Regions from separate parts of the Amycolatopsis ponsaeliensis genome, predicted to be linked through region 2. Evidence: predicted binding sites of a transcription regulator. Region 2 holds the regulator's gene; the other holds the start of a gene.

Region 1 (4,411 bases), on a different contig from region 2:
CCTTCGTCGCGATCTTCCGCAGCACCTTCGCGATCGTGCGGTTCGCGTCGCGCACGCCCGCCTCGCGGGTGTACTCGGCGGCGATCCGGCTGAACGCGGCGTCGGTCAGCGCGACGTCGTCCGTGCTCAGGCCGGCGCGCTCCAGCTCCCGGGGGAGCAGGTGGTCGCGGGCGATGGTGACCTTCTCGTGCTCGGTGTAGCCGTCCAGCGTGACGAGCTCCATGCGGTCCAGCAGCGGGCCGGGGATGGTCTCGAGCGCGTTGGCCGTCGCCAGGAACACGACGTCGGACAGGTCCAGCTCGACCTCGAGGTAGTGGTCGCGGAACGTGTGGTTCTGCTCCGGGTCCAGCACTTCGAGCAGCGCCGCGGTCGGGTCGCCGCGGTAGTCGGCGCCGACCTTGTCGATCTCGTCGAGCAGCACGACCGGGTTCATCGAGCCGGCTTCCTTGATGGCGCGGACGATCCGGCCGGGCAGCGCGCCGACGTAGGTGCGGCGGTGGCCGCGGATCTCCGCCTCGTCGCGGATGCCGCCGAGGGCGACGCGGACGAACTTGCGTCCCATGGCCTTCGCGACGGACTCACCCAGCGACGTCTTGCCGACTCCGGGAGGGCCCGCGAGGGCGAGCACCGCGCCGGACCGACGTCCGCCGACCGGGCCGAGACCCGATTCCGCGCGACGCTTGCGCACGGCCAAGTACTCGATGATGCGTTCCTTGACGTCGTCCAGGCCCGCGTGGTCGGCGTCGAGCACCGCACGCGCGGCGGCGATGTCGTAGATGTCCTCGGTGCGCTCGTTCCAGGGCAGCTCCAGGACGGTGTCCAGCCAGGTGCGGATCCAGCCGCCCTCGGGGGACTGCTCGGACGTGCGGTCCAGCTTGTCCACCTCGGCCAGCGCGGCCTTCTTCACGGCGTCGGGCAGCTCGGCGCCTTCGACGCGGGCGCGGTAGTCGTCGTCCTGCGCGGTGCCGTCGAGCTCACCCAGCTCCTTGCGGATGGCCTCGAGCTGGCGGCGCAGCAGGAACTCCTTCTGCTGCTTCTCCATGCCCTCGGCGACGTCCTTGCGGATCGTGTCGGTGACCTCGAGCTCGGCCAGGTGCTCCTTGCTCCACTCGAGCGCCTTCTCCAGGCGCGCGCTGACGTCGAGCGTGGTCAGCAACTCGACCTTCTGGTCGGTGTCGAGGTACGGCGCGTTGCCGGACAGGTCGGCGATCGCGGAGCCGTCTTCGACCTGCTGGACGGCGTCGATCAGCTGCCAGCCGCCGCGCTGCTGGAGGATCGAGATGACGACGGCCTTGTACTCGGCCGCGAGCTGCGCGGTCCGGTCGTCCGTGGTCTCGGTGGCGTCCTCGGCGTGCACCCAGCGGGCGGCGCCGGGGCCGTCGGCCATCCGGCCGACGAGCGCGCGAGCGGTGCCGCGCAGCAGGACGGCGGCCTTGCCACCGGGCACGCGGCCGATGCGCTCGACCGTCGCGACGGTGCCGAACTCGGCGTATTCGCCGTGGACGCGCGGGACGATCAAGACCTCGGCCTTGCTGCCGCCGGTCGACCGGATGCCGGGGAAGGACGCTTGGCTGGGGGTGTTGGCCTGGGCGGACTCCACCGCGGCCCGCGTCTCGGTGTCGGTGAGGTCGAGCGGGACGACCATGCCCGGCAGCACGACGTCGTCATCGAGCGGGAGCACGGGCAGGAGGCGGGTGTCGGACATGTGCACTCCTCGGGTAGTTGAGTCTGCCTAGCTCAACTCTCCGATGGGTGTGTTTGTTTCCGAGAGTGCGTTCGCCCACAGCGATCAGCAAATATGCAGGTCAGAGGCTTGGCCGACGCGCGACGGCGCACCAGGCGAAGGGCCGCGTCTCCGTTTCGATCGCGTTCGGCGGCTCGTCGGGACGCCAGTCCGGCAACGATGTCATCCCCGGCGGGAGCAACGGCCAGCCGCCGAACCAGGGGAGCAGTTCCTCGGCCGAGCGCAGCCACGCGGGGTTCGACGTGTCGCGGTAGGCGTCGATGAATCGTTTCACCTCCGCGGCACGCGCCGGCGGGGCGTCGTCGCGGCAGGTGCCGTGCGTCAACGCCAGCCAGCTGCCCGGTGCGAGCTTCGACCGGTACGTCGCCATCAGGCCCTCGGGATCGTCCGAAGGCCCGACGAAGTGCATCACCGTGATCATCAGCAGGCACACCGGCCGCGACCAGTCGATCAACGACGTCGTCACGTCGTCCGCGAAGATCGCGGCGGGCCGGCGGATGTCCTTCTCCACCAGGCCGGCCCAGTCCGTCGCGCCTTCCTTCTCCAGGATCAGCCGCGAATGCGCGGCCGCGACCGGCTCGTAGTCGACGTAGACGACCGACGCGCGTTCGCCGGCAGGCAGCCGGTCGCGGACGATCTCGTGCACGTTGCCCGCGGTCGGCACGCCGGAGCCGAGGTCGACGAACTGGCGGACCCCGGCGTCCATCGCCGCCGAGACCACCCGGTTCATGAACGCCCGGTTCTGCCGCGAGATCGGCCGGATCAGCGGCCACACCTTCTCGACGCGCCTGCCGAACTCGCGGTCGACCGCCCAGTGGTGGTCGCCGCCCAGGTACCAGTCGTAGACGCGGGCCGCGGACGGCTTGTCGGTGTCCACCCCGGCCGGGGCGATCGGCGCTTTTTCGCTCATCCACCGGGCCTTTCCGCGATGCCGCACCACGCGTACGGGCGGGCTTCCGCCTCCAGCGCGTTCAGCTTCCGGTCGGGCCGCCAGTCCGGCAGGTGCACGATGCCCGGCTCGAGCAGCGGCCAGTCGCCGAACAGCGGCTCGATCTCCTCGCGGTCGCGCAGCCAGACCGGGTTGCTCGTCTTCCGGTACTGCTCGACGAACCAGCGCAGCCCGGCCAGGGTCTCGCCGGTCCCGTCGCCCTCGCTCATCTGCGAGATCGCCAGCCAGCTCCCGGGCGCGAGCTTGTCCCGGTAGGCCTTCAGGAGGCCGATCGGGTCGTCGTCCGGGCCGACGAAGTGCAGCACCGCCATCATCATCAGGCAGACGGGCTTCGAGAAGTCGATGAGCCGCGTCGTCTCTTCGGCGCGCAGCACGGCCTTCGCGTCCCGCATGTCGGCCTGGACGATGCCCGCCCAGTCCGTCGCCGCCTCCTCTTCGAGGATCAGCGTCGCGTGCGCGACCGCGACCGGCTCGTAGTCGACGTACACGACCTTCGCGTCGTGGTCCTCGGGCAGCTCGGCCTCGACGACCTCGTGCACGTTCCCGGCCGTCGGGACCCCGGAGCCGAGGTCGACGAACTGCCGGATCCCGGCCCGCAGCGCCGCCCGCACCGCGCGGTTCATGAACTCGCGGTTCTGCTTCGACCCGGGGCGCACCAGCGGCCACTGCTGCTCCATGCGCCTGCCGAACTCGCGGTCCACGGCCCAGTTCTGCGTGCCGCCCAGGTACCAGTCGTAGATCCGGGCCGCGGACGGCTTCTCGGTGTCGACGCCCTCGGGTGCTCTCGGCGCGGAATCCCGCTGATCGGTCACGTCCGGCTCCCCTCACTGCTCCGGGAGCCAGCCTATAAGGACTGACGACCAGGGGTAATCCGCCAGTCGTTCACCGAACGGCCGGTCGACGCTGCCAGTACGTCCACAGCGGGCGGTACCCCTGCGCGTACCAGAACGGCGTCGACAGCGGGTTCGCCGCGGCGTGGTGCAGCAGGACGACGTCGGCACCCTCCTCGTCGAGGACGTGGTGGGCGTGGGTGGCCAGCGCGGTACCGACACCGGACGACCGCGCCTCCTTCGCGACGGCCAGCGAAGACAGGTAGCCGACGCGGTCCGCGGCGACGCGGTCGCTGATCCAGCCGGTCTCGCTCGGGTGCTGGACGTTCACCATGCCGAGCGGGCGGCCGTACAGCTCCGCGATCCACACCGCGGGCTCCGGCCGGTTCAGCTTCTCGGCCAGGTCCTTGGACAGGATGTCCTCGACGCCCTCGCGCCAGTTCACCGTGCCGTACTGCGCGTCGTAGGAGTGCAGCTCCATGCCGAGCGCGACGGCGGTCTCGAGGTCGCCGGGCTCGCCGCGGCGGATCTTGACGCCGGGGGTGCCGAGCGGCGTCGCCGGGACCATCCGCTCGGACGGGCGGACCGCGACCACCCGCAGCGGGGCGAACCCGTGGTGCAGCAACTCCCGCGCGCCGGCGCCGTCACGGCTGGCGCGCGGCACCACCGCCGCGGTCTCGGTGTCGCCACGCTCGGCGACCGCGCGCAGATGTTCATCCCATCGGGTGAGGAGGGCGTCGAGGACGGCCGCGGGCTGCGGGCCGGCGAGCTGGAGGTCGAGGCGGTGCTCGGTCAGCGCCCGCCACGGCGCGTTGGGGGCGTCCTGGTCGACCTGGATGCGCGAGGCGAGGCCGGACGCGGCCGAGTCGGGCGTCGCCACCTCCAGCA
Region 2 (4,411 bases):
CCGACTCGGCCAAGATCCGCGAGTCGATCGAGAAGCTGAACACCGCTTCGCAGGAGCTGGGCACCGCCCTGTACGCCAACGCGAACGCCGACGCGGCCGCGGGTGCGGCCGGTGCTGAAGGCTTCCCGGGTGCGGCCGGTGGCGACGCCGGTGCGGCCGGCGGCCAGGCCAAGGCCGATGACGTGGTGGACGCCGAGATCGTCGAAGAGGACGAGAAGAAGTGACCCACAGCTACGACGAATCCGAGAACCAGGGCCGCGGCCCCGAGGAGCCGGTGGTCGTGCGGGATCGGCGGCGGGTGGACCCCCAGACCGGGCAGGTTCGCCCGCCCGGTCCGGCCCACGCCGCGCCGGAACCGGAGGAAGCGCCCGTGGAGCACGCGGGCCCCTCGCTTGGCGAGTCCATTGTGGACGACTCGGTGTCGGTGGTATCCGACGTCGAGAAGGAGCTGGCCGAGCGCACCGCCGACCTCCAGCGCCTGCAGGCGGAGTACGCCAACTACCGCAAGCGCGTCGAGCGTGACCGCGAGGCGGTCGTGATCGGCGCGAAGGCGACGGTGGTGAACGACCTGCTGCCGCTGCTCGACGACCTCGAGCGGGCCGACCAGCACGGTGACCTCACCGGGGCGTTCAAGGCCGTCGGCGACAAGCTGATCAGCGGCCTGCAGCGCGCGGGGCTCGAGTCGTTCGGCAGCGAGGGCGAGGCCTTCGACCCGAGCGTGCACGAGGCCGTGCAGCACAACACCTCGCCGAACGTGGCAGGCCCGACGGTGACCGTGGTCATGCGCCGCGGCTACCGCTTCGGCGACCGGGTCCTGCGGGCGGCGCTGGTCGGGGTCACCGACCACGAGCCCGGCGGCCCGGCGGAGCACCCGCCCGTCGGTGGCGAGCTGCCGCTCGGCGGCGGACTCGATGACCAGCAGCAGTAAGCAGTATCCGGTTCAGCTGGAAGGAGGAGGCGCCCGATGAGTGCTCGGGAATGGGTCGGCAAGGATTTCTACCGTGAACTGGGCGTCTCCTCCGACGCCACGGCCGACGAGATCAAGAAGGCCTACCGCAAGCTGGCCAAGGAGAACCACCCGGACGCGAACTCCGGCAACGCGCAGGCGGAGCAGAAGTTCAAGGCCGTCTCCGAGGCCTACGGCGTGCTCTCCGACGCGAGCAAGCGCAAGGAGTACGACGAGGCGCGGCGGCTGTTCGGCGGCGGGGGCGGGTTCAACTTCCCCGGCGGCGGTGGCGCCGGCGGCTTCGACGTGGGCGACATCTTCGGCCAGGCCGGCGGCGCGGGCCAGCAGCAGGGTTTCGGCGGGCTCGGCGACATCCTCGGCGGGCTGTTCGGCCGCGGCCGGGCGTCGGCGGGCGCGACGGCGAACCGGCCGCAGCGCGGGGCCGACGTCGAGACGGACGTCCGGATCGACTTCGTCGAGGCGGTCAAGGGCGCGACCCTGCCGTTGCGGCTGTCGAGCCCGGCGACCTGTTCGACGTGCGGCGGCAACGGCGCGAAGCCGGGCACGTCGCCGCGGACCTGCCCGACCTGTTCCGGGTCGGGGCTGGTCAGCCGCAGCCAGGGCGCGTTCGCGTTCTCGGAGCCGTGCCGCGACTGCCGCGGTCGCGGGCAGATCATCGACGACCCGTGCCCCGAATGCGGCGGCGAAGGCGTCAGCACGCGGACTCGCACGCTGACCGTCCGGATCCCGCCTGGCGTCGACGACGACCAGCGGATCCGGCTGGCCGGTCAGGGCGAGCCGGGCCGGGGTGGCGCGCAGGCGGGCGACTTGTACGTCCGGGTGCACGTGGCTCCGCACGCGCTGTTCGGCCGCAAGCCGAAGTCGCTCGACCTGACGCTCACCGTGCCGGTGGACTTCACCGAGCTGACGCTCGGCACCACGATCACGGTGCCGACGCTGGACGGCAAGGTCTCGCTCAAGGTGCCGCCGGGCACCGCGAGCGGGCGCGTGCTGCGCGTGCGCGGCAAGGGCATCGCCAAGCGCGACGGTTCGCAAGGTGATCTGCTCGTCACCCTCACCGCGGCGATCCCCGCCAAACTGGACGACAAGGCGCGCGAAGCACTGCAGGCGTACGCCGAGTCGATGGCCGGGCACGACCCCCGGCCCGAGATCACTGAGCTGCTCGAAGGCAGGTGAGTGGGATGTTCGGCGGGATTCCCCAGGAGGGGGACGAAGAGACCCCGGTGTTCGTCATCTCGGTGGCGGCACAGCTCGCCGGGATGCACGCTCAGACGTTGCGCACCTACGACCGGCAGGGTCTGGTGTCGCCGGGCCGCACGTCCGGCGGTGGGCGGCGCTACTCGATGCGGGACATCGCGCTGCTGCGCGAAGTCCAGCGCCTGTCGCAGGAAGACGGCGTCAACCTGGCCGGCATCAAGCGCATCATCGAGCTGGAGAACCAGGTCGACGCGCTGCGGGCCCGGCTCGCCGAGCTGACCGAAGAACTGGCCGCGGCGTACGTCGCGGGCGAGCAGGCCGCGGCGGCGGCGCACGCGTCCTACCGCCGGGACCTGGTGCCGCTCAACCAGCAGACCGCGATGGTGGTCTGGCGGCCCAAGCGCCGCTGACGTCCTGATGCACCGAAGGCCTCCCCGGGTGACCGGGGAGGCCTTCGTGCGTCAGAGGTCCAGCCGCGGCCAGGCCGCGAGGTCCCGCAGCATCCGGCGATCGTGCGTCGCCACGACCACCGCGGCCGGGGTTTCGAGCAAGGCCTCGGTCAGCTCCTCGACGAGCGTCGCCGACAGGTGGTTGGTCGGCTCGTCGAACACGAGGACGTCCGGGCGGCCGGCCAAGTGCAGGGCCAGGTCGAGCCGCCGCTGCTGGCCTTGGGACATGCGGCCGACCGGCGTGCGCAGGGCTTCGGCGTCGAGCAGGCCCATGGCCGAAAACGGGACGCCCGCACGCTCGAACAGCCGGCGAGCGGTGAAGTCTTCCGGCCACGCCGGGACTTCCTGGCCGATCAGGGCCACCTTCGCGCCGGGCAGGTGCCGGACCCAGCCGGTCGTCGGCGTGAGCTCGCCGGCGAGCGCGGACAGCAGCGTCGACTTGCCCGCGCCGTTCTCGCCGGTGACGAGCAGGCGGTCGCCGCGGTCGAGGGACAGCGTCACCGGTCCGGTGAGACGACCGGCGACGCCGACGTCGTGCAGGCGGACCAGAGCTCGAGCGCCGGAGCCGAGATCGGGCCACCGCAACGACAACGGCGGCTCGGGCACGGTCACGCGGTGCGCCTCCAGTGCCGCCCGCTCCCGGTTGAGCGCCTGGACGACGCCGGGTGCGCGGGACTGGCGCTGGTGCCGTCCGGTGCCCTTGTCCGGCCGCCAGCCGGTGCTGAGCCGGTCGCGCGCCTGCGACACCGCGAGCGTGAGCTGCCGGTGCGTGTCCTGCTGCTCCTCGAATTCCTGCATCCAGCGGTCGCGGTCGCGGCGGCGGCCGTCCTGCCAAGCCTGGTAGCCGCCGGCGTAGCTGCGCGGGCGGCCGTCCTGGCTGGGGTCGAGGTCGAGGAACTCGGTCGCGACGTCGCCGAGCAGCGCGCGGTCGTGGCTGACCAGCGCGACACCGCCGTCGTGGCCGCGCAGGCGCTCGGTGAGGAAGGCGAGGCCACCGGCGTCCAGGTGGTTGCCGGGCTCGTCGAGGAGCAGGAAGTCGTGCCGCGCGCCGAGCAGGCAGGCCAGGCGCACGCGGTAGCGCTGCCCGACCGAGAGCGTGCCGAGCTCGCGGGTCCGGTCGGCGCAGGCGCCGAGGGCTTCGAGGGCGACGTCGACGCGACGTTCGGCATCCCACGCGTCGAGGCGTGTGGCCGTGTCGAGCGCGGCGGCGTAGCGGTCTTCGGCGAAGTTCTCGGTTGCCGCGTCGAGCGCTCGCAAGGCGTCGTCGGCGTCGCGCAGGGCTTCGGTGGTCAGTGTGCCGACGGTCTCGCCGGACCGGAAGGGCAGCGCTTGCCGGGCGACGCCGACGGTGCCGGTCCGGTGGACGGTGCCGTGGTCGGGCGCCCGGAGCCCGGCGAGGACGTGCAGCAGCGTGGTCTTGCCACGCCCGTTCTCGCCGACGATCGCCAGCCGGGACCGGGCCGAAACGGTGACGCTGACGTCGTGCAGGACACGACGGGAGCCGAGCGTGACGCCGACGCGCTCCGCGCGCAGGTGGGCGTGTTCGGGCAGGAGGGAAGTCAAGGGATGCTCCGCAGCTCTGGAGGGAGCCGGGCAGCACGAGAGGGGCCGCCCGGCAGGCCGGAACGGCGGGCAGGGAAAGGAGATCGGTGCGCCGCCGTCAGCGGCGGCTGCGCAACCTCGCGAAGACGGCGAAGGAGAACTTCATGATCACGAGGCTAACGCGGCGCTGAGGCCCGGCCAACCGAATTTCGGCGCGGGGACGATCGGCCGGCTGGGCGTGCGGGCGAGCTGCGAG

Evidence for each region. The regulator HspR, encoded in region 2, represses chaperone genes until heat shock. The targets are predictions, from matches to a motif close to ANNTTGAGTNNNNNNNACTCAANNT.
Region 1: a site for HspR is predicted at 1,720-1,744, ahead of lon (endopeptidase La). Genes of this name have one in related genera too.

The regions. Positions count from the first base shown of each region.
Region 1 is NZ_JAPZLD010000039.1:67,742-72,152, forward strand. It holds gene lon (endopeptidase La) at 1-1,705, opposite strand, end outside; gene QQ657_RS41345 (SAM-dependent methyltransferase) at 1,806-2,654, opposite strand; gene QQ657_RS41350 (SAM-dependent methyltransferase) at 2,651-3,505, opposite strand; gene QQ657_RS41355 (GNAT family N-acetyltransferase) at 3,576-4,411, opposite strand, start outside.
Region 2 is NZ_JAPZLD010000010.1:67,044-71,454, forward strand. It holds gene dnaK (molecular chaperone DnaK) at 1-224, shown strand, start outside; gene grpE (nucleotide exchange factor GrpE) at 221-928, shown strand; gene dnaJ (molecular chaperone DnaJ) at 965-2,143, shown strand; gene QQ657_RS16835 (heat shock protein transcriptional repressor HspR) at 2,149-2,574, shown strand; gene QQ657_RS16840 (ABC-F family ATP-binding cassette domain-containing protein) at 2,626-4,176, opposite strand.